DNA from 2 places in the Herminiimonas aquatilis genome. Region 1 is predicted to be linked to the other one. Evidence: predicted binding sites of a transcription regulator. Region 1 holds the regulator's gene; the other holds the start of a gene.

Evidence for each region. The regulator LexA, encoded in region 1, represses DNA repair genes until DNA is damaged. The targets are predictions, from matches to a motif close to ACTGTATNNNNATACAGT.
Region 2: the regulator LexA is predicted to act here: its motif matches at 9,627-9,644, upstream of ACFQO0_RS10530 (DNA topoisomerase IV subunit B).

Annotation. Positions count from the first base shown of each region.
Region 1 covers NZ_JBHTCC010000001.1:270,516-282,255, reverse strand. The annotation lists gene ACFQO0_RS01365 (JmjC domain-containing protein) at 1-1,103, opposite strand, end outside; gene ACFQO0_RS01360 (FKBP-type peptidyl-prolyl cis-trans isomerase) at 1,207-1,752, shown strand; gene ACFQO0_RS01355 (hypothetical protein) at 1,875-2,822, opposite strand; gene mutS (DNA mismatch repair protein MutS) at 2,819-5,479, opposite strand; gene ACFQO0_RS01345 (DEAD/DEAH box helicase) at 5,653-7,008, opposite strand; gene ACFQO0_RS01340 (inositol monophosphatase family protein) at 7,303-8,097, opposite strand; gene ACFQO0_RS01335 (RNA methyltransferase) at 8,228-8,989, shown strand; gene lexA (transcriptional repressor LexA) at 9,115-9,777, opposite strand; gene rpsF (30S ribosomal protein S6) at 10,047-10,415, shown strand; gene priB (primosomal replication protein N) at 10,440-10,745, shown strand; gene rpsR (30S ribosomal protein S18) at 10,761-11,045, shown strand; gene rplI (50S ribosomal protein L9) at 11,071-11,523, shown strand; gene ACFQO0_RS01305 (replicative DNA helicase) at 11,635-11,740, shown strand, end outside.
Region 2 covers NZ_JBHTCC010000002.1:211,340-223,079, reverse strand. The annotation lists gene ACFQO0_RS10565 (LysE family translocator) at 1-421, shown strand, start outside; gene ACFQO0_RS10560 (DMT family transporter) at 505-1,380, shown strand; gene ACFQO0_RS10555 (RidA family protein) at 1,655-2,113, shown strand; gene ACFQO0_RS10550 (aminotransferase-like domain-containing protein) at 2,181-3,374, shown strand; gene ACFQO0_RS10545 (hypothetical protein) at 3,635-3,886, shown strand; gene parC (DNA topoisomerase IV subunit A) at 4,189-6,519, opposite strand; gene ACFQO0_RS10535 (lytic transglycosylase domain-containing protein) at 6,548-7,348, opposite strand; gene ACFQO0_RS10530 (DNA topoisomerase IV subunit B) at 7,360-9,345, opposite strand; gene ACFQO0_RS10525 (response regulator) at 9,799-10,629, shown strand; gene ACFQO0_RS10520 (vWA domain-containing protein) at 10,677-11,740, opposite strand, start outside.

The DNA of each region.
Region 1 (11,740 bases):
CCGTCCTTGTACCAAGTATGCAAGGCTTCAATGACATCCGGCGAAGCCGATGCAACACTGACATCTGTCAATATTCTCTCATTGGCCAAGACTTGAAGAACGAGCAAGTCTTCTTCTCCCACTTCAAAGGATGTGCCATTGATAAATACATAATTGCCGCGATGCAGCATTTGCGTCTTTAGCGAAAGCCTCACGCCATTTTTTTTTGCTTTCTGGATGAAGCGGGCGCTGGACAGAAGGGGCTCCGGGGCGTCGAAAAAGATATGTGCCTTGGGCTCGGATAAGTATTCTCCCAAAAAGAGAGTGATATCTTCTTGAGTGAATTTTACTTTGTTCAATTCAGCGCTGACGCGGGACAGCATGGTGTTGCTGATTTCGGCTTTATGTTTGGGTAATTTCAAATCAGGATCTGCATAACGGCCCGGCAGATCGATAGTCTCGATCATCGATTCGAGGAAGGCTTCGCCCAACTCTTGATATGACGGTGCGCGAAATCCGATCGAATAGGTCATGCACTCATCCATTGCCACGCCTTCATGCGCGTATTGCGGAGGCAGATACAACATGTCACCAGGAGCGAGAATGAACTCCTGTTCTGACTGAAAATTCTTCAAAATTTTCAGTGGCATGCCTTCAACCAGTGTCAAATCTGTTTGCGCGCTGATGCGCCAGCGTCGGTGTCCGTGCGCTTGCAGCAGAAACACGTCATAAGAGTCGAAGTGCGCGCCGACACCACCGGTTTCGGTTGCGTAGCTGATCATCAGATCGTCCAGACGTGCGTCCGGGACAAAGTCGAATTGTCGCATCAATGCATCGACCGATTCGTCGACCAGATTGACACCTTGTACCAGCAAGGTCCAGTTTTTCTGTGTCACTGGTGGAACTTGCTCGAAAGGGCCGTTGTCCATCTTCCATTGCCGCTTTTCTTGCATGATCAGGCGCGATTCAACATCGTCGCGTTGTACCAGGTCGAATAATTCCTCGCGGGACAGCAGGGCTTGAAAGTCTGGAATCGCCTGACGAATCACCAGAGGTTTTTTGTGCCAGTAGTCACGCAGGAATTCTGCTGCGGTCATGCCGCCTAATAGAGTCAATTTTTTCATGGCGTCATTATATAGGCAGGCTACGCAGTACAGGGACGATGCTAGGTATTCATCTCATATCCCGAAGGGTATAATGGCCGCCACACAAAATGAAAGGATCATCATGAAGATTGCCAAAAATACGGTCGTGACCGTTGATTACACATTGTCAGATGCGCAAGGCGATTTAATTGAAGAGAGCCGTGACCCGATGGTCTACCTGCATGGTGGCTATGAAAATACCTTGCCGAAGATTGAAGAGGCGCTGGACGGCAAGGAGGTCGGTTTTGAAGATACGATCCAGGTCGAGCCGCAAGATGCGTTTGGCGACTACGATCCTAATCTGGTGAAAATTGAGCCGCGCGGCCGTCTGCCGACGCCGCTGGAAGTCGGCATGCAGTTTGAAGGCTCTCCCGAAACAGAAGATGAAGATGAGCAACCGCTGATTTTCACCGTGACCGATATCGCGGATGACAAAGTGGTGCTCGACGGTAATCACCCATTGGCTGGCATGGCTTTGCGCTTCACCTTGAAAGTCACAGAAGTACGTGCTGCAACCGAAGAAGAAATCGCACACGAGCACGTGCACGGTGCGCACGGTCATCACCATGGCCTGGATGAAGATGATGGAGAAGCCGGCGATCATTTCAGTACCCACCCTGTGCATTGATCGGTGCCTGCAACCTGCTTGACGAAAGCAGGTGTTGAAATAAAAAAGGATGCGTTCAACGCATCCTTTTTTATTGCACATGTCACTTACCGATTATTTTAGTCTACCTTGATGCTAGGATCTTATCTGCGTGCTGCCTGTGCAGGCAGGGATGAATTCTTCATGGAGAATAACTGTGGCTGATTTGGATCCACGGTGATCTTTATCCATGGTACTTCGGTATGCAGTGTACCAATATTTGCCTTCCACTCGATTCCCTTCAAGTTCGATATGCGACGCGCATCCAGATCGCTGTGCACAATTAATATCTTTCCGGGAAATTTGGCGGCGAATGCAGTGATCTGGCGACGTACGTCGGCAAAGCCTTCACGTTTGCTCGCGGAGAAGAACGATGAATGCTCTGCATGAACCAGCGGATTGCCATCGCAAAAGATCACGACGCCATCCAGCTTGCTGATTTTTGCCGTTAAAAAAATACGCTTCAACCAGTCACTGTTGGCAATTTGCCTGTCTTCGAATTCACTATTGCGACCGGCCGCATTCAGATAATTATTATTATTTGACGGCAGATTAACCGTTGCAAACATGATGTCGCCTATGCGCCAGTGCATGTTCTCCGCATACAGGCGAAACTTCGGCATGGTGGACTGGTGAACCAGAGGAATTTTGCTGTCGCCGAAAGAGAATTCGTCAGCAAAAAATACATCGCGCAAACGACTCAGACGTTCAGTTGAAATGGAGCGATTCTTGGCGTTCAGGCATTGCGCCCAATCGCCGGCGGTGACGGAAACGATCAATCCGTTTTTGGCGCTATCAAACAGGCTACGGCGATTTTGATAGACCTCGTCGCTACAGCCCTCGTCGCCGGCCTTGACACCATTGGCTACGATGAAGGCGAGGTTGTCGGCATCGCTTTCCGTGATGGCGTCGCGCACCAGATTTTCTCCGCTAGCCGCCTTGAGCGGTTTGGCAATCACACCAAAACTAAACGGACTGGACTGTGTACTGTGCGCCAAAAATGGATGCAGCAGCGCAAAAGCCATCAGCGAGGAAACTACATATTTCTTCATTCTTTAAGCTGATTGCTCAGTTCTTTCAATCTGTAAAGTTCATCCAATGCATCGCGTGGTGACAAGGTATCCGGATTGATGGTTGCAAGCGCTTCTTCAATCGGAGATGGCCGGGTATGCGCGTCATCGTCAGCCAGCGCAGTTACGCCGGGATCGGCAAACAAATCAAACTGCGGCGTCGCCTGCATTGAGCCGGCTTCCAGCGACGCCAGATGCTTGCGCGCTGCGCGTATCACTGCTTGCGGCACGCCAGCGAGCTGTGCCACCTGCAAACCATAACTCTGGGATGCTGGACCCGCTTCGACTGCATGCAGGAAAACAATCTTGTCTTTATGTTCGACTGCCGATAAATGTACGTTGGTGGCAGATGAATGGACCTCAGGCAATTGCGTCAGTTCAAAATAATGCGTGGCAAACAGCGTAAAGCTGCGGGTAGTCTCGATCAAATGCTTGGCGATGGCCCACGCCAGAGCTAAACCATCAAAGGTAGACGTGCCGCGCCCGACTTCATCCATCAAGACGAGGGAGTTTTCTGTAGCACCATTCAATATGGCCGCCGATTCTGTCATTTCCACCATGAAAGTGGAGCGACCGCCTGCCAGATCATCCGCCGCGCCGATACGCGTGAAGATGCGATCGATAGGGCCGATAGCTGCACTCGCAGCGGGAACAAAGCTTCCAACATAGGCCAGCAGCGTAATCAACGCAACCTGGCGCATATAAGTTGATTTACCGCCCATGTTCGGGCCAGTAATCAGCAGCAGCTTGCTTTCATCACTCAACAAGCAATCATTGGCGATGAAGCGCTCGATATGGTTTTCCACGACAGGGTGTCGCCCTTGCGTGATCTTGATCATGGGATCGGCAACCAGTTGCGGCGCACACCAGTTGTGACGCAAGGCATGTTCAGTCAGCGCGACCAGCGCATCGAGTTGCGCTAGCGCATGTGCAATATTTTGCAGCGTACCAATGTGCTGCGCCATTTGTTGCAGCACTTGTTCGTACAGATATTTTTCTCTGGACAGCGCACGTTCCTGAGCTGACAAGGCCTTGTCTTCAAAAGCTTTCAGCTCGGGCGTGATGTAGCGTTCAGCATTCTTCAAGGTTTGGCGTCGACGGTAATCGTCAGGCACCTTGTCGGTCTGCCCATGCGTGACTTCGATGTAAAAGCCGTGCACCTTGTTGTATTCGACGCGCAGGTTGCTGATGCCGGTGCGTGCGCGCTCGCGTGTTTCGAGGTCGACCAGAAATTGTCCGGCGTTTTCCGATAAGCCGCGCAACTCGTCCAGTTCGGCGTCGTAGCCACGGGCAATCACGCCACCATCGCGCACCATGGCGGCTGGCTCCATCGCAATCGAGCGTTCTATTAAATCCAGGCATTCACTCGGCGTCGCCATTGCATCGTGAATCGCTTTCAGTAACGGCGCATCGGCGTCCTTGTTGCACATCGAGACGTAAGCGCGCAAGGATGGCAATTGTTGCAAGCCGCCGCGCATGCCGGCCAGGTCACGTGGACGAGCCGATTGCAGCGCGATGCGTGTGGTGATGCGTTCGACGTCTGGTACTGACGCCAGTGTCGAAGAAATCCCTGTACTTGCATCGGCACGCATCAAGGCATTGATCGCGGCATGACGTGCGCGTGCAACGGTTTGATCGCGGCGTGCGTGATGCAACCAATGGCGCAGCAGACGTGAACCCATCGCAGTGCGGCAATGATCGAGCAAGGAAAAGAGCGTGCCTGAATTGGCATCTTGACCGCGTATGGTCTCCGTCAGCTCCAGGTTGCGGCGTGTCGCCGCATCGAGTCCGATGAATTCATTTTCTGTTTCTACCGTTAGCGTACGCACATGCTGCAGACCTTTTCCTTGCGTGGATTGTGCGTAGAGTAGTAATGCGCCGGCAGCGCCGACGGCGGCGCCCAAATGCTCCGCGCCAAAACCGGTGAGATCGCCAACATTCAATTGCTCGTACAGCGCTTTCGTGCCGTGCGCTATATCGAAGTGCCAGTCAGGGACAGTAGTATTTTTGGCAAAGGCGAATTCATTGAATAAATCGTTGACGTTGCCCGGCAATAGAATTTCAGCCGGGGCAATGCGCTCCAGCTCATGCTTCAGACGTGTGTCTGCATTTTCGGCATCGGTAGAGAATTCCATCAACTTCAAGGCACCGCTGGCCATCGATAACCAAGCCATGCCGATAGTGACGGTCTTGCGTTGCTTCGTGCTGTAAAGCGCAAGCAAAGGCTGCTCGGATTTTTCCGGCAACAGGTCGGAATCGCTGAGCGTACCCGGCGTAATCACGCGCATGACCTTGCGTTCTACCGGCCCCTTGCTGGTGGCGGGGTCGCCGATCTGTTCGCAAATGGCGATTGATTCGCCGAGCTTGACCAGCTTCGCTAAATATTGATCGGCGGCATGGAAAGGTATGCCTGCCATCTTGATCGGATTGCCGTTGGATGTACCGCGTGCGGTCAGGGTGATGCCAAGCAGACGCGACGCTTTTTCCGCATCGTCGAAAAATAGTTCATAGAAATCGCCCATCCGGTAAAACACCAGCGTTGTCGGGTGCTCGGCCTTGATGCGCAGGTATTGCTGCATCATGGGCGTGTGCTTGTCATTCGATGGGGCGGGGAGTGTGTTCGTGGTAACCGACGACATGATGGATTCCAAATTTCTTCCAAGATTTTTCCCTGCAATATGTCACTTAGAGCAGGAAAAAACAAAGATGCCATTGTATGCGACGAACATGATTTTGTTGAGTTTGGCGCGGCAGGAATTTCACCTGCTTGGATAGCCTCCGGCCACGAAAAAGGTAGGTGGCCGATATAAGTTTATCTCCCGCGGCCGCCTGAACGATGCGGTGCCGCCGGGCGCGCAGTGGCGTTGCCGCCAAAACTGCGGGCCTGTCCATTTGGGCCGCTCGGTTTCCCGGCAGGAGCCTTGGTGGATTTTGCCGGTGCGTTGCGCCCTTGACCCTGTTGGGGTCTGCGACCCGGTGCATCGTTACTGCGACGTTGTATCGGTTGCGGCTTGGCATTCAAATCAGGTTCGAAGCCTGGAATCACTTCGGATACCAATTTGCGTTTGATCAGTTTCTCGATGTCTTTCAACATATCGAGTTCATCTACGCACACCAGTGACACGGCTTCACCGGTTGCGCCAGCGCGGCCGGTACGGCCGATGCGATGGACGTAATCTTCCGGCACATTCGGCAAATCGTAGTTGACGACGTGGGGCAGTTGATCGATGTCGATCCCGCGTGCAGCGATATCGGTAGCGACCAGAACCTGCAAGCTGCCATCCTTGAATTCGCTCAATGCACGGGTACGCGCCGACTGGCTCTTGTTGCCATGAATCGCCATGCCGCTGATGCCGTCTTTTTCCAGTTGCTCGACAAGCTTGTTGGCACCATGTTTGGTGCGCGTGAAAACCAGCACTTGCGACCAGTTATTGGTCTTGATCAGATGCGCAAGCATAGGATGCTTCTTGTCGCGATCGACCGGATGAATTTTTTGTTCGATGACTTCGACTGTCGAATTGCGACGCGCGACTTCGATCATGGCTGGCGAATCTAGCAAGCCATCGGCCAGTGCCTTGATCTCGTTGGAGAAGGTCGCGGAGAACAGCAGGTTTTGGCGCGTCTTGGGCAATACCGCGAGTACGCGACGAATGTCCTTGATGAAGCCCATGTCCAACATACGATCGGCTTCGTCAAGAACCAGAATTTCAACCTTGGTCAGGTTGACAGTGCCTTGCTGCATGTGGTCCAGCAGGCGGCCAGGTGTGGCAACCAGGATATCGACGCCATGCTTTAGCATCTTGATTTGCGGATTGATGCCGACGCCGCCGAAAATGACTGCAGAATTCAGGTTCAAATATTTGCCGTAGGTACGCACGCTTTCTTCGACCTGCGCGGCGAGTTCACGCGTCGGTGTCAAGACTAATGCGCGGATAGAGCGTGCGCCAGTTGTCGAGGCGTGTGGTACGCCGCTGGTGGCAAGGCGATGCAAAATTGGCAGCGTGAAGCCGGCAGTTTTGCCGGTGCCGGTTTGTGCACCAGCCAGCAGATCGCCGCCAGCCAGCACGGCGGGAATCGCCTGTGCCTGAATTGGGGTCGGGGTGGTGTAACCACTTTCGGTAACAGCGCGCACAATTCCTTCGGCCAGGCCGAGGTCAGTAAAGGACATGAGAACTCAATAGAAAAATATCGGCCTGTCGCCGCAGAGGGCGCCAGTCGCAGGCAAACGGGATTGGAATACGGAAGTCGCGAGACAGCGGCAAGGTGACTGGAGATATGCCGCGTGCGCCGAGTATAACAGCAGCGCATGGCATGCTGCAGAATAGTTGGCGCCTGACGCAGAGGGCGCACGCTGAGGGTGCAAACTGAAAAAACAGCGCCATCGATTGCTCGAACGGCGCTGTTTAATTTAACGGTTGCGAAGAATCTGCTATCGCAATGAACCGTGGCTTAATGCGACAAACTATTTTGCAAAAGGTCCCAGCAAGGAAACCATTTGCGCAAACACTTTTGGCGTACCGGCAAGAACATCGCCCTTGTACATATAGTCCGATTCACCTGCGAAGGTGCCGACGATGCCGCCCGATTCAGTGATCAGTAATGAGCCCGCAGCGATATCCCACGGTTTCAATCCTTTTTCGAAAAAGCCATCCAGACGGCCTGCAGCAACATAGGCCAGATCGAGTGCGGCAGAGCCGGGGCGACGCAGGCCGGCGCAGCTTTGCGTCATGATCTTGAACATTTTCAGGTATTCATCAATATTGTCGGTATCGCGGAAAGGGAAGCCGGTACCTATCAGAGCGTCGGCAATCTTGTCACGCTTGGTCACGCGAATGCGTTTTTCATTCAGGTAGGCACCCGCGCCTTTGGTGGCGGTGAACAGGTCATTACGGGTCGGATCGTAGACAACCGCTTGCGTGATCTGGCCGCGTTGTTGCAAGGCGATCGATACGCAGTATTGCGGGAAGCCGTGGATGAAATTGGTGGTGCCGTCGAGTGGGTCGATGATCCAGACATTCTCGTTATCGTCATGCAGATTGGCAGACGGGCCCGATTCTTCTGCCAGGATCGCGTGATCCGGATAGGCGGTTTTCAGAACCTCTATGATTGCCTGCTCGGCTGCGTGATCAACTTCAGTGACAAAGTCATTCGGATTTTTCTCCGTAACCTTGACGCGATCAAGATCGAATGATGCGCGGTTGATGATGGCAGCGCCACGGCGAGCCGCTTTAACCGCCGTATTAAGCATGGGATGCATAGAGATTCCGTTAAAATGGCGGCGCCATCGCGTAAGCGAAGAAGGCACCACCTAAATTGAAATTAATGAGCGATGCGGTATGGAGATGCCATTTCGACATGATTCCTACCGCGCAATGCCGCTATTTTAAATGAACCTGCCCCAAACTGACACGCCTCTTTTCAATCGCCTGCGTTTTGTCCTGGTGGAAACCAGCCGTCCCGGCAATATCGGCGCTGCTGCACGCGCGATCAAAAATATGGGTTTTACCGAGCTGGTGCTGGTAAATCCGCGTTTTTCCGATGCTGCAAAACAGGAGGAAGCCGTGGCTTTTGCCAGCGGTGCCAATGATGTATTGGCAGCGGTGCGCATAGTGGGTTCGATGGAAGAGGCGCTGACTGATTGCAACTTTGCGGCGGCCGTGACCGCGCGCTTGCGTGAGTTTTCACCACCGGTTATTTCCCCGCGCGCCTTGGCGACGCGATTGAATGAAGAGTCTGGCTTGCGTGGCGCGGTGATCTTCGGCAATGAGCGTTTTGGTTTGCCGAATGAGATCGTTGAAAAATGTAATGTGCTGATCAACATTCCGGCTAACCCGGATTATTCTTCATTGAACCTGGCACAAGCCGTGCAGGTATTGGCGTACGAGGCGCGTATGGCAGCGATCGGTGACACACCTGCGGTAACTGGCAATATCGGATTTCAAGGGGAGGCGGCGCATACGACGCAGATCGATGGCATGTATGCGCATCTGGAACAGGCGCTGGTGGCTATCGACTTTCTTGATGCAGACAATCCGAAGAAGTTGATGCCGCGGCTGAAGCGTCTATTTTCCCGCACCCAGCTCGAAACGGAAGAGGTCAATATTTTGCGTGGGATTGCGAAACAGATTCTGGCGAAGTGCAAGAAATAAAAATACGCTGCATTTTGCTGGATGCACGTGCTTGATGCGGAGCAATGCGTCATTCACGATACTTCGCGGCGCTGTTCGAGATTATTTGAGATAAGCAGCAAAACCGCGATTCTTACTTTAGCGGTTCAGTGCCAGCTACGCATCAAACCTACTGCCAATCCTTCCAGCGCAAAATCATCGTGTTCAAGATCGACGCGGATCGTTTGAAAATCAGGATTTTCCGGTAACAGTTCAATCAAGGAGCCTGTCTTCTTGTAACGCTTCACGGTAACGTCATCACCCAGACGTGCCACGACGATCTGACCGTTTTTTGCGCTATCGACTTTTTTCACTGCCAGCAGATCGCCATCGAGTATGCCGGCATCGCGCATGGACATTCCACGCACTTTCAGCAAATAGTCGGGTTTGGCAGAGAACAGCGACTTATCTACGTTATAAGTCGCTTCAATATGTTCTTGCGCCAGAATAGGTGAGCCGGCGGCAACGCGTCCGACCAGCGGCAGACTTAATTGCATCAATGCGGGATGGGGCAAGGCCATCTGTCTGCCGGGATAACGTTCTTCACCATTGCTACCGACATCGCGCAGACGAATGCCGCGTGAGGTGCCGGGTGAAATCTCGATCGCGCCTTTGCGCGCCAGTGCCTGCAAATGCTCTTCTGCCGCATTGGCAGAACGAAAACCGAGTTCCGTTGCTATTTCTGCACGGGTAGGGGGGAAGCCGGTATTTTCTATCGCATCGCGAATGAGGTTCAGGATTTGTTCCTGGCGGGCAGTCAATTTGATCATCGGGTAAGCCTAGCTTGGAATGTGTATGCACGTGAAGAACATATGGTGCGACAGACTGTCTATATAAACAGTCTGTATTTTTATACAGTGCATGGCTAAACGCAAGCAGATTCGTCTGTTTATCCAGAAAACATAAGCGATTGCCTGCGATAAATGCTTGAAAGCGTTGAGTTTTCCTGCTTCTGCGCGTATGATTGCGGGTTTCCCTCTTCCCACACTCGTCTTGACGCCGAGGTGGGCAATCTTCAATCCGTCCAAAAGGAGCTTACATGCGTCATTATGAAATCGTATTTATCGTCCATCCGGATCAAAGCGAGCAAGTGCCCGCAATGATCGAACGCTACAAAGGCATCGTCACCACACGCGGTGGTGTTGTTCATCGCGTGGAAGACTGGGGTCGCCGTCAAATGGCGTACCTGATCCAAAAACTGGCTAAAGCCCACTACGTCTGCCTGAACATCGAATGTGATGGCGAAACACTGGCTGAAATCGAAACCGGCTTCAAATTCAACGATGCCGTTCTGCGCCATCTGACAGTGAAAATGAAGAAGGCTGAAACAGCGCCGTCGCCAATGATGAAGGCTGTGCAGAAGGAAGATGCTGCCAAGAGCCATCGTACCGAGGCTCCTGCTGCCTAATTATTGCAACGACGTATCAGGAGAGTGAATCAGCTTCAGAATCATTGCAAAATCGTAGCCACCATCGCCGAGCGTGAAATTTTGCGCTACACACCGGCCGGTGTCCCGATTGTGTCAGCAGTTTTGCTGCACAGTTCGCAACAGAATGAAGCAGGTGTTCCACGATTGGTCGAGTTTGAGATTGCCGCGATTGCCGCGGGAGAAATTTCAGGCAGATTTAATCAAGCCGAGTTAGGCGGGACATTTCAGTTCACCGGTTTCCTGGCACGTAAGAGCCGTAACAGCAAAAGCCTTGTTTTCCATCTCACAGATTTCGAGACCCACATTTAGATACAGGAGCCCAAAATGGCATTCGGTAAAAAATTCGACAAAAGCAAACTCAAAGAAAAACGCAAACAACAAAACCCTTTGTTCAAGCGTAAAAAATTCTGCCGCTTTACAGCCGCACATGTAGAACAAGTTGACTACAAAGACGTGGACACACTGAAAGATTTCGTTCAAGAAAACGGCAAAATCATGCCAGCACGCTTGACCGGCACCAAAGCAATCTATCAACGTCAAGTCGATACAGCAATCAAACGCGCACGTTTCCTCGCGTTGTTGCCGTACACCGATTTGCACCACGCTTAATTAACGACTGCAATAGGAGAAAAACATGCAAATCATTTTGTTAGAAAAAGTCGTTAATCTCGGCAACCTCGGTGAAGTCGTTAAAGTTAAAGACGGCTACGCACGTAACTTCCTGATTCCACAACGCAAAGCTCGTCGTGCGACGACCGCTGCAGTTGCTGAATTCGAAGTCAAGCGCGCAGAACTGGAAAAAATCGCCGCTGCAAAATTGGCAGCATCGCAAGCACAAGGCGAAAAATTGACAGGTCAAACTGTTCAAGTTTCGCAAAAATCGGGTGTTGACGGCCGTTTGTTCGGTTCGGTAACCAATGCCGATATCGCTGCAGCGTTGACCAAACAAGGTTTCGCAGTTGAAAAGGCGCAAGTTCGCTTGCCAACCGGCCCGCTGAAAACCACTGGCGAGCACGTTGTGTCAGTTTCGTTGCACACAGACGTAGTGATCGAAGTCACGATCTCTGTCGTAGGCGAACAAGCTTAAGTTTGTTAAAAAGTTGTCTGGCACTTGCTGCCGCTAAAAAGCCGGGTTTTCCCGGCTTTTTTATTGCCCATTTTCCCAAAGCGCTCACTCCTAGCAGGTATAATTCGCGCCATGAACAACCGTGCTGATCCGCAAGTAGATTCCCTCCGTGTTCCCCCGCACTCGATAGAGGCCGAGCAATCGGTCCTTGGCGGTTTGCTGCTAGACAATGCAGCGT
Region 2 (11,740 bases), on a different contig from region 1:
CGGGACAGGCAGCCTGATCATGGCGCTCCCCGTGCTGCATATCGTGTTGAAAGTCATAGGTTCCACTTACCTCATCTATCTGGCGTGGCAATTGCGCAGCATGGCGTTTGGTCGCAGTGAAAATGAGAGCGCGCGGCCGATGTCATTCATCGGTGCCGCGCTCTTTCAGTTCGCCAACCCCAAAGCATGGGTGATGGCAGTGACTGGCGCGTCTGCCTTCCTGCCGCCCGTCCAGCCGGTGTGGTTGGCGATAGCCGTGTTTTGCCTGTTATTCAGTGCAATCAATCTGCCGTGTCTGAGTATCTGGGCCGCGACAGGCGCAGTGTTGCGACGTTATCTGACGCAGGAAAAATGGCAGCGCCTGTTTTGCGCCATCATGATCGCGCTGACGCTTTATTCAGCATGGGCGATCTGGTCATGAGCGCGCATGAAAGCCAGGGCGCTATAGCCACCACTGTCAATAAGGCGGTGGGCACTGCTAAAGTGCCGACCAATATGAAATCCATGACATCTGAAACAAAAGGCATGTGGCTGGGTGCGATAGGCATTGCGATCTTCAGCCTGACCTTGCCGTTCACGCGTGTGGCAGTGGCGGAATTGAACCCGGTCTTGATGGCACTCGGGCGCGCAGTGGTTGCTGCCTGTTGTTCGGTGCTATTGCTGTGGTGGACCAACGCTCCACGTCCGACCCGGGCGCAAGTGAAATCTTTGTGCATCATTGCATCGGGTGTGGTGGTTGGCTTCCCGGTATTTTCTTCGATAGCGATGAGCCAGATTTCCGCTTCGCATGGCGCGATCATGCTGGGCATCTTGCCGCTGGCGACAGCCTTGTTCGGCGCCTTGCGCTTTGGCGAACGACCTTCGACAGGATTCTGGATTACGGCATTGGTAGGTAGTGCGCTGGTTGCCGGGTTTGCATTGGAAGAGGGCGCCGGTTCTTTTCAACTGGGTGATCTGGCGATGCTGATTGCCGTGATTGCCGCCGCGATGGGCTATGCGGAAGGTGGGCGCTTGTCGGAATCCATGAGCGGCCAGCAAGTGATTTCGTGGGCGCTGGTCTTGTCCATGCCGATCGTGTTGCCAGTGACGATCTGGCTAGCCTTCCATTACGGTGTCAAGGCATCGGCGGGCGCATGGGTGGGTTTTGCCTACGTCTCGCTGTTCTCGATGTTTATCGGTTTCTTCTTCTGGTATAAAGGCCTGGCCTTGGGTGGCATTGCGCGCGTCGGCCAGGTGCAACTGATACAACCCTTCCTCACGCTGCTGGGCGCCGCGGCCATTCTTGGCGAAGCGCTGGAACTGCGTACCTTCCTGTTTGCACTGGCAATCATTGCCGTTGTCGCAGCCGGTAAAAAAATGGCCATCAAACGTCGAAGTTGACCAGCAAGCGAACAGAAAACGTCTCTAGTTGCTATCATGTTGCTGTCGCTTCGCAGTATGGTTTTGCAAGGCCATGCGGCTGTCTTGCCTCATCGCGTCGATAGTTGGCAAGAAATGCTGCAGATTTGAGATAATCACGCGTATTCCTGTGTGTGCCACATCACAATGACACTTTTGCAAGATGTGCGTTGTTGTCGTAATTGCAGTGCACGGACACCTATTCATTTGGCATTTCTGCGTGTGTGGAAATAGCATCCACTATTCTGGAGTTTGCATGTCTTTTTACGAAAAACTGAAAGCGCTCAATATTGAATTGCCGGCAGTGGCGACACCCGCCGCGGCATATGTGATGTTTGCGCAAAGCGGTAACACGGTATTTCTGTCCGGCCATATCGCCAAGAAGGACGGCAAACCGTGGGTCGGCCAGTTGGGTAAAAACATGAGCACCGAAGAAGGCAAGATTGCTGCGCGCGGCGTTGCCATCGATCTGATCGCCACCTTGCAGGCAGCCTGCGGCGGCGATTTGAATCGCGTCAAACGCATCGTCAAGGTCATGAGCTTGGTCAATTCGACTGGCGATTATATTGAACAGCATCTGGTCACCAACGGCGCCTCCGAACTGTTCGGCGAAATCTTTGGCGAACAAGGCAAGCATGCACGTTCGGCGTTCGGCGTCGCGCAAATTCCATTGGGTGCATGCGTAGAAATCGAATTGATCGCTGAAGTAAATTAAGAATATTGACGTCCCTGTATTGAGTAACGTCTTGGTCATCACACCGCAGCCATAGAGCATCGTAATAATGAAAATCGAAAATCCAACGCCGATCAAATGGCAATTCGCACACCGCGCAGAGCAACTGCAAAGTTCGGTCATCCGCGAAATCCTGAAAATCACGATGCGCCCGGACATCATTTCCTTTGCCGGTGGTTTGCCGTCGCCGGAAACCTTCCCTGTCGAGCACATGAAGGCGGCCTTCGATACGGTCTTGTCGAATCAGGGCAAGGTCGCTTTGCAATACGGTCCTAGCGATGGCTACGCGCCTTTGCGTGAGTGGATAGCCGATTCGTTGTCGATCGAAGGTGTGACAATCACCCCGGACCAAGTCTTGATGGTGTCGGGTTCGCAGCAGGCGCTGGATTTGCTCGGCAAGGTATTGATCGAAGATAACAGCAAGGTATTGGTGGAAACGCCTAGCTATCTTGGCGCGCTGCAAGCATTCTCTGTATATCAACCTAAGTTCGTTTCAATTCCTACCGATGATTTCGGTTTGCTGCCGGAAGAAGTGGAAAAAATTGCTGATGGTGCTCGCCTCTTGTATGCGTTGCCGAATTTCCAGAATCCGACTGGTCGCACGATGTCAGTCGAACGTCGTTTCGCATTGGTCGAAACCTGTGCACGTCTCGGTCTGCCATTGATCGAAGATGATCCTTATGGCGCGCTCAGCTACAACGGTGAACCATTGCCTAAGATGCTGACAATGAATCCTAGCGGCGTGATTTACCTCGGATCGTTTTCCAAGGTGCTGACGCCGGGCATCCGTCTCGGTTATGTGGTGGCACCGGTGCCGCTGGTGCGCAAGCTGGAGCAGGCCAAGCAGGCAGCAGATTTGCACACATCGCAATTGACGCAGATGGTGGTGTACGAGGCGATTAAGGACGGCTTCCTCGCGAAGCACATTCCATCGATACGCACGCTGTATGCCAATCAATGCCAGGCCATGCTGGATGCGCTGACGGAATTTTTCCCGGCTGGCGTGACGTGGAATAAACCGGAAGGCGGGATGTTCATCTGGGTAACCTTGCCTGAACATATAGACTGCATGCAGCTGCTGGAAGAATCGATTGCGCAAAATGTCGCGTTCGTACCCGGTGCGCCTTTCTATGCAAATGAGCCGCAGAAAAATACCTTGCGCCTGAGTTTTGTTACGGTGCCGCCGGAAAAGATTCGTGAAGGCGTTTCTAAGTTGGCGAAATTGATTGCGGCGAAAATTTGATTGATCGCATGCAAAGATAATAAAACTGGCCGCTGCCGAAAGGAGCGGCCAGTTTTATTTTGTGGATTTAATCGGATGGCTCTTTTCGAGCGGGTTGGCATTCAGGTGCCTCGTTCGAGTTTGTCGCTAGCTAAGGCTGTTCTTTCTTCGTGGTGAGTTGCCCGGGGTAGCCCGGCGGCTACTCACTTTTCTTGCTTCGCCAAGAAAAGTAAGCAAAAGAAGGCGACCGCACAGCCGCTGGCCCTTCGGGCTTCCCATTTGTGCAAATCAAAAAATGGGAAGCGAACGAAACTCGCTTCGCTCAAACAGCGTTCACTTCTTTATCCATTTTCTGCTCCGCACAAATGGCAGCGTCACAGCGGGTGAAGTTCAACTTCAAAATTCAAAAGCAACATCAAATTCAACATCAAGTTCAACAACAACGCAGGTTGATGCCAGGAACAGGAGCTTTTGATGTTGGGGGTGTTGTTGAAGTTAGGTCTGATGTTGTTTCTGACCTTAACCGCATGTGACGTTGCCAAGGCAAGCGGTCGTCAGGCGGATAAAGAGCGCAAACCTGTTTGAGCCAAAGGCGAGTTTGTTTGTGCTCCCGACTGATGATTGCTTGACTTGGGAACCCGCGCAGCGGGCAACGGCTTCTGCGTCGCCTTTCTTTGCCTTCTTTCTTTGGCGAAGCAAAGAAAGAAGGTGGCAGCCGGGCCACCCCCGGCAACTGAGCTTGTCCGAAGAAAGAACAGCATTAGCTATCGTCAAATCATAGCGAGGCATTTCTGGATTCCCGCCTTCGCGGGAATGGCAAGCGCAGATGATCGGATTATTCAGCACTGGCCTTGGTCACCGGCGTCAAGGTAGTCGCCTTGATCTTCGATTCCAGTCCCTTGCCTTTGCGCGCACGCTTGCCTATGTGTACGGCGAGCCCTGATGCCGACAATAGGATTTCCTGCGCTTTGGCACCGCGTCCTATGCCGGATACGATCACGCCGCGCTGGCTGATCGGTTGCGCCGCCAGCAGTTTTTCGTTCTTTTCCAGTTCCATCAAAATCACCCCGCGTCCGCCTGCAGTCAGCGATTTGATTTCATCGATGCCGAACACCAGTACCCGGCCTTTTTCTGACAGGCAGGCAATCGCACTCGCGCCAGCGGTGACCGGACGAGGTGTCAGTGGTTCATCGCCTTCATCCAGCGTGATGAATGATTTGCCGCCGCGTGTGCGGCTGACCATGTCGCCCGATTTTGCAGTGAAGCCGTAACCGGCAGTCGATGCGAGCAATAGTGTGACGTCGGCGGGGCCTGCAAAGTAGTGCAGCACGCGTGTGCCGCTCGCCAGTTCAACCAGCGTCGTGATCGGCACGCCATCGCCGCGTGCACCTGGCAGCGCAGAGACGGGAACCGAATAGATGCGTCCGTTCGAGCCGAACACCAGTAGCGTATCGACGGTGCGACATTCGAATGTGTCGTACAGCGCGTCGCTTGCCTTGAAGGTGAATTGTGCGGCATCGTGGCCGTGGCCTGTGCGTGCACGGACCCAGCCTTTTTGCGAAATGACGACGGTCACAGGTTCGTCGATCACTTTGGTTTCAACGACGGCTTTTTCTGCTACTTCGATCAGCGTACGGCGCTTGTCACCGAATTGCTTCTCGTCGGCTTCGATTTCCCTGATGACCAGACGCTTCATTGACGATGGATTGTCGAGCAGATCCTGCAGCGTCGATTTTTCGCTGCGCAATTCAGCCAGTTCTTGCTGAATCTTGATGGTTTCCAGACGCGCCAGTTGACGCAGTCGGATTTCAAGAATGTCATCAGCCTGGCGTTCCGACAAACGGAAGGCATCCATCAATGCCGGTTTTGGTTCATCCGATTCGCGGATGATCTTGATGACTTTGTCGATGTTGAGCAGAATCGCCTCGCGACCTTCCAGAATATGGATACGGTCATCAACTTTTTGCAGTTTGAATTGCGAACGGCGGGTAATCGTCGTGAAGCGGAAGTCTATCCACTCGCGCAGGATATCGCCCAGCGCCTTCTGGCGCGGTTTGCCGTCGCCACCTATCATCACCAGATTGATGGAAACGCTGGTTTCCAGCGAGGTGTGCGCCAACAGCATATTGGTGAATTCGGTCTGGTCCTGATTCTTCGATTTCGGTTCGAACACTAGGCGCACAGGTGCTTCGCGCCCCGATTCATCACGCACGGTATCGAGCATGGACAATACGGTTTGCTTCAATGCCAGTTGGTCTGGCGATAGCGATTTCTTGCCGAGCTTGATTTTCGGATTGGTCAGCTCTTCGATTTCTTCCAGTACGCGTTGCGACGATGTGCCGTGCGGCAGCTCGGTAACGACAGCCTGCCATTGGCCGCGCGCCATGTCTTCTATCTTCCACGTCGCGCGCACCTTGACGCTGCCGCGACCGCCGGCATAAATGTCGCTGATCGCATTCGGCGAGGTAATGATCTGGCCGCCGCCCGGGAAATCAGGGCCGGGCACAATCGCCATCAATTCTTCATGCGTCAGTTTCGGATTGCGGATGATGGCGACTGCTGCGGTTGCCACTTCACGCAGATTGTGCGAAGGGATTTCTGTCGCCATACCGACTGCAATGCCGGACGCGCCATTCAACAACACGAAAGGCAAACGACTAGGTAGCAGTTTCGGCTCTTCCGTCGAACCGTCATAGTTAGGCTGGAAATCGACGGTACCCATATCGATTTCTTCCATCAGTAATTTTGCAATCGGTGTCAGGCGTGCTTCGGTGTAACGCATCGCTGCAGCACCATCGCCGTCGCGCGAGCCGAAGTTGCCCTGGCCGTCGATCAAGGGATAGCGCAGCGAAAAATCCTGTGCCATGCGCACCAGTGCGTCATACACCGATTGATCGCCGTGCGGATGCAATTTGCCCAGTACGTCGCCGACCACAGCAGCTGACTTGCGCGGCTTGGCAGTGGCGTTCAGTCCCAACTCATTCATCGCAAACAGGATGCGACGTTGCACTGGTTTCTGGCCATCGCAGACATCCGGCAGGGCACGGCCCTTGACTACGGAAATTGCATAATCGAGGTAAGCGCGTTCAGCAAATGTTGCCAGGGTCAGCGATTCGCCGCCATCGGCTGGTGCTACGGTGTCAAAAAGATTGGCTTGATCGGTCATTATTGTTTTACTTGGTTTTGTACAGGAATTATTCGATGGATGTAACGGGGTAAGTAGCAGACGTGTCCGCAGACGGATTGCTGTCGCGACGTCCGGGGATGATCATGTGTATGCGTTTGGCATCCGAGCGCCGATTGGAAAACACCGCATTGTCGGCAAAGCGCGAAGTCGGCTGATACAAATGATAGAACTGTGTGACCAGTTTGACGTAATTACGGGTTTCCGCAAACGGTGGAATCGCATCCTTGTATTTTTGTACCGCACCTTCGCCAGCGTTATACGATGCCAGCACCAGATGCTGCTGATTCGGATACAAATCGCGCAACACGCGCAGATACCGCGCACCTATGCGGATATTGGTTTTCGGATCCGATAATTTTTGCACTATGCTTTTTTTTCGGTCGGCTTGCAGCCCGAAGCGTTCGGCCGTCACCGGCATCACTTGCATCAATCCGATCGCACCTTTCGGTGAGACCGCATTCGGATTGAATCCTGATTCAGCCGCCATCACCGCCTTTAACAAGGCAGGATCGAGATTGAATTCGTTGGCTGCGTCGTTTAACAGTTTCTCGTACTTTTTCAGGTTCGGATGCTGTGACAGATAGCGGAACAGCGGCGTATCTTTTTCTGCTGCCTGTTCAATATTATTCAGCGGAACCAGTCTGGCTGCATTCATGGCCTGATCGCCCCGCGCAAACAACTGATAACGCTTGTCGAGTTTTTCCGTCGCAAAATGCGCTTCGCCATTGGCATCGATATAGCCGTACACGTCGGCATGGGCAGCGACGGATAGCAGCGATAACGACAAAGCCAATAGAGAGGCACGCATGATGTTCATGATCAGATATCGGCCTCGGCTTCGTTGCCGTGTTCTTCTATCCATGTGCGACGTGCGGCGGCTTCACCTTTGCCCATCAGCATATTGAAGCGCGATTCGGACGCATCCAGATCGAACTCGCCGAGGGAGACGGGTAAGAGGCGGCGGGTATCCGGATTCATCGTGGTTTCCCACAGTTGTTCCGCATTCATTTCGCCGAGACCTTTGAAACGCGAGATCGCCCACGCCGCTTCCTTGACGCCATCCTTGCGCAATTTATCTTCAATCGCTTCCAGCTCGCCGTCATCGAGGGCGTAGATTTTCTGTATCGGCTTCTTGCCGCGCGCAGGCGCATCGACGCGATACAGCGGCGGACGCGCGATACAGATATGGCCCCTGTCGATCAATTGCGGGAAGTGCTTGAAGAATAGCGTCAATAGCAACACTTGAATGTGCGAGCCATCGACGTCCGCATCGGACAGGATGCAGATGCGACCATAGCGCAGGCTGCCGAAATCGACAGTGTCGTTCTTGCCGTGCGGATCGATGCCGATCGCGACGGCGATGTCGTGGATCTCATTGTTGGCGAACAGGCGATCGCGTTCGGTTTCCCACGAGTTCAGCACCTTGCCGCGCAGCGGCAGAATCGCCTGGAATTCCTTGTCGCGGCCCATCTTGGCTGAGCCGCCGGCAGAGTCACCTTCGACCAGGAAAATTTCATTACGCGAGGTATCTGTCGATTCGCAATCGGTCAGTTTTCCAGGCAGCACGGCGACGCCTGAGGATTTTTTCTTTTCAACTTTTTGCGCGGAACGCAAACGCGATTGCGCCTGCTTGATTACGAGTTCGGCCAGTTTCTTGCCGTAGTCGACGTGCTGGTTCAGCCACAGTTCCAGCGCGGGACGCGTATAGGTTGCGACGAGGCGCACGGCATCGCGCGAGTTCAAGCGTTCCTTGATCTGTCCCTGGAATTGCGGATCCAGCACCTTGGCCGACAACACGAACGAGACGCGTGCGAACACATCTTCCGGCAACAGCTTCACGCCTTTCGGCAACAGCGAATGCATTTCGACGAAGCTTTTTACCGCGCCGAACAAGCCTTCGCGCAAACCGGATTCATGTGTGCCGCCGTTCGAAGTCGGTATCAGGTTGACATAAGATTCACGCACTACTGCGCCATCTTCTGTCCATGCGACGACCCAGGCTGCGCCTTCGCCTTCGGCAAAACCTTCGGCATCGGCGTTTGCATATTGCTCGCCTTCAAATAATGGAATGACGGTTTCTGCATTCGATGCCTGTGCCAGCGATTCGGTCAGGTAACCGCGCAAGCCCTGGTCGTATTGCCAGGTTTGTACTTCACCGCTCTTCGCTTGAACCAGCGTGACTTTGACGCCGGGTAAAAGTACAGCCTTCGAGCGCAAAAGACGTTGCAGTTCGGCTTGCGGGATGACCGAGGAATCGAAATATTTGGTGTCAGGCCATGCGGTGACCTTGGTGCCACTGCGCTTTTCATCACGCGCAATCGGACGCGATTTCAAGGGTTCGATGACATCGCCACCGGAAAACGTCAGTGTGTGTACGCCATTTTCGCGCCATACGGTAATTTCCAGACGGGTCGACAAGGCATTCGTGACCGAGACGCCGACGCCGTGCAAACCACCAGAGAATGCGTACGCACCGCCCGAGCCCTTGTCGAACTTGCCGCCTGCGTGCAGACGCGTGAAGACGATTTCTACCGTCGGTACTTTTTCTTCCGGATGCAGGCCGACTGGAATACCACGCCCGTCGTCTTCCACGCTGACGCTGCCATCGACATTCATGGTGACGACAATGTTTTTGCAATAGCCACCCAGCGCTTCATCGGATGCATTGTCGATGACTTCCTGGATGATATGCAGCGGGTTTTCGGTACGCGTGTACATGCCGGGGCGCTGCTTGACCGGTTCCAGGCCTTTCAGGACACGGATGGATGATTCGCTGTAGTCTGCAGGGGATTTTTTAGTGGCCATTCAATCGAATACGGTAAGAGGCTGAAAAATGTACGTTGGAAGTTTTGTTGTTAGTTGTGGCTTCCAATAATCGCTTTAACTGGGCTGATTAATTTTTTAACAAGTTGCTATGGACAGAATGCATCATCAAAGTGTCTGCATTCTAATGAAAAAAAGCGATATGTACGCAATGTGGGCAATTTAACCTTCTTCTTAAGCAAGTGCGAAATCGCTGAATTGTTAAATAAGGTTAGATTTGTGACGCGCTGCTGGCACTTTTTTTGCAAAAGCGGTCAAATGTATATGTTTTGATGAACAGTTGACACAATTTTATACATTTCCCGCTTTAGTTCGCTTGTTTATGGGATGGGTTAAATGTTTTCGGTCGTGTATAAATGTTAACTGCTGCATAGAATTCTCGCGCCGTTTTTCGCGCCGTCTTTCGTATGATCACGCTTTGCTTTTCACGACCTGATGCCAGCTAATAGTTTCCCCTTCGCGGCACGCCTGATTGGATTTAATCAACAGGAAACCGAAATCTTCGATGCCACATTTGCTCTGGACCAAGGCAAGGGATATGGCTATTTTCGTCTGGCAGAAGATAATTTGCAGGATCCGGATCTTTACATTGCCAATGCTGAAGAACTGAAGGCGTTGGTTGCCCTGTCTGATTTACGCCCCAGCGACGTGCGGCCTGTGCTGCTGGTTGGCACGCCGACTATTCCACTTCCTTATACCCGTGTTGAGCGTCCGATTCGCTGGCAGCGTTTGTTTGAAGCGCTGGACGCCTTGATCGAAAAACGTGCAGATACGTTGGCGCGCCTGGAAGCTTCCGATGTGGTGCTGGTGCCGGAACGCCGTCGGCGCAATCGCGTCGATATCGATTTGACCGATCCAGTCGATTACGCAAGCTTGCGTACGGAGTTGCCACATGGCGGTGCGGTATTGATCGTTGATAAATCGCCGGCATTTCGCGATTTTGTAGCTGAATTTCTGGCGCGACACCAAATTGAAGTGCTGTGGGCCAAAGGTGAGGCCGAGGCCGAGGGGGCTTGTGTGCGTCAGCGCGTGTCGGTGGTACTGATCAATACTTCGGTAGTTGATGTCAATCCGTTTCGTTTGTGCCAGACGGTTAAGACAGCACGACCACACGACAAGACTTCAGTGATTTTGTTGGTGAGTAAATCGAGTGATTATGATGTGGACGCAGCGCGCAATGCCAGCGTCGATGGCTTCCTGACCAAACCGGTGGCCAGCCACCATGTTGTAAGTGCATTGAAAAAATTCATGCATTTGCCGCGTTAAGACAGATATTCAACGCGCTCGCCGCGGCGCCTTCCTGCAAGAGTTCTTTATTTGCTGAGCATGCGCATGCCGCGCTCCAGCCCTTCCAGAGTCAAAGGAAACATCCGGTTGTCCATTTGCTGCCGGATGATGGCCACCGACTGGCGATATTCCCAAATGCTTTCCGGTTCCGGATTGAGCCAGATATAACTGGGGAAGGCTTTGGTAAATCGCTGCAGCCATTCGGCTCCTGCTTCGTCATTGTAATAATCGATTGCGCCGCCTGGGCGCAAGATTTCATAGGGACTCATGGTTGCGTCGCCGACAAAAATCACTTTGGTATCCAGCGTGTATTTGCGCAGTACATCCCAGGTTGCAAAGCGTTCAGCGTGTTTGCGCTGGTTGTTGCGCCATAAATGGTCGTACACGCAATTATGGAAGTAATAAAACTCCATATTCTTGAATTCACTTTTGGCTGCAGAAAATAATTCTTCAGTGCGCTGTATGTGATCATCCATAGACCCGCCTACATCCAGCAACATCAGGATCTTGATATTATTCTTGCGCTCGGCCTGCATCTTGATGTCGAGGTAGCCGGCGTTGTTGGCGGTGGCGCGTATCGTGGCATCCAGCGCCAATTCTTCGGCTGCTCCTTCCCGCGCAAACTTGCGCAGGCGGCGCAGCGCGACCTTGATATTGCGGGTGCCGATTTCACGCGAGGCATCGTAATCGCGATAGCTGCGTTCTTCCCACACCTTGACGGCAGAGCGATTGGTGCTTTCGCCGCCTATCCGTATGCCTTCCGGATTGGTGCCGCTATTACCGAAAGGGGAAGTCCCGCCTGTGCCTATCCATTTGCTGCCACCTTCGTGGCGCTCTTTTTGTTCCTTTAATAATTCCTGCAGGCGTTCGGCCAGTTTGTCGTAGCCGAATTTTTCTATCAGTGCGCGTTCTGCCGGACTCAAGTCCTTCACTGCACGTTTGAGCAACCAGTCGAGCGGGATCGCGGCATTGTCTTCGAAGACGGTAGATATGCTTTTGAAATACAGGCCGAAGGCGCGATCGAACTTGTCGAAGTGCGCTTCGTCTTTTACCAGGGTCAGACGTGCCAGATAGTAAAAATCATCCAGAG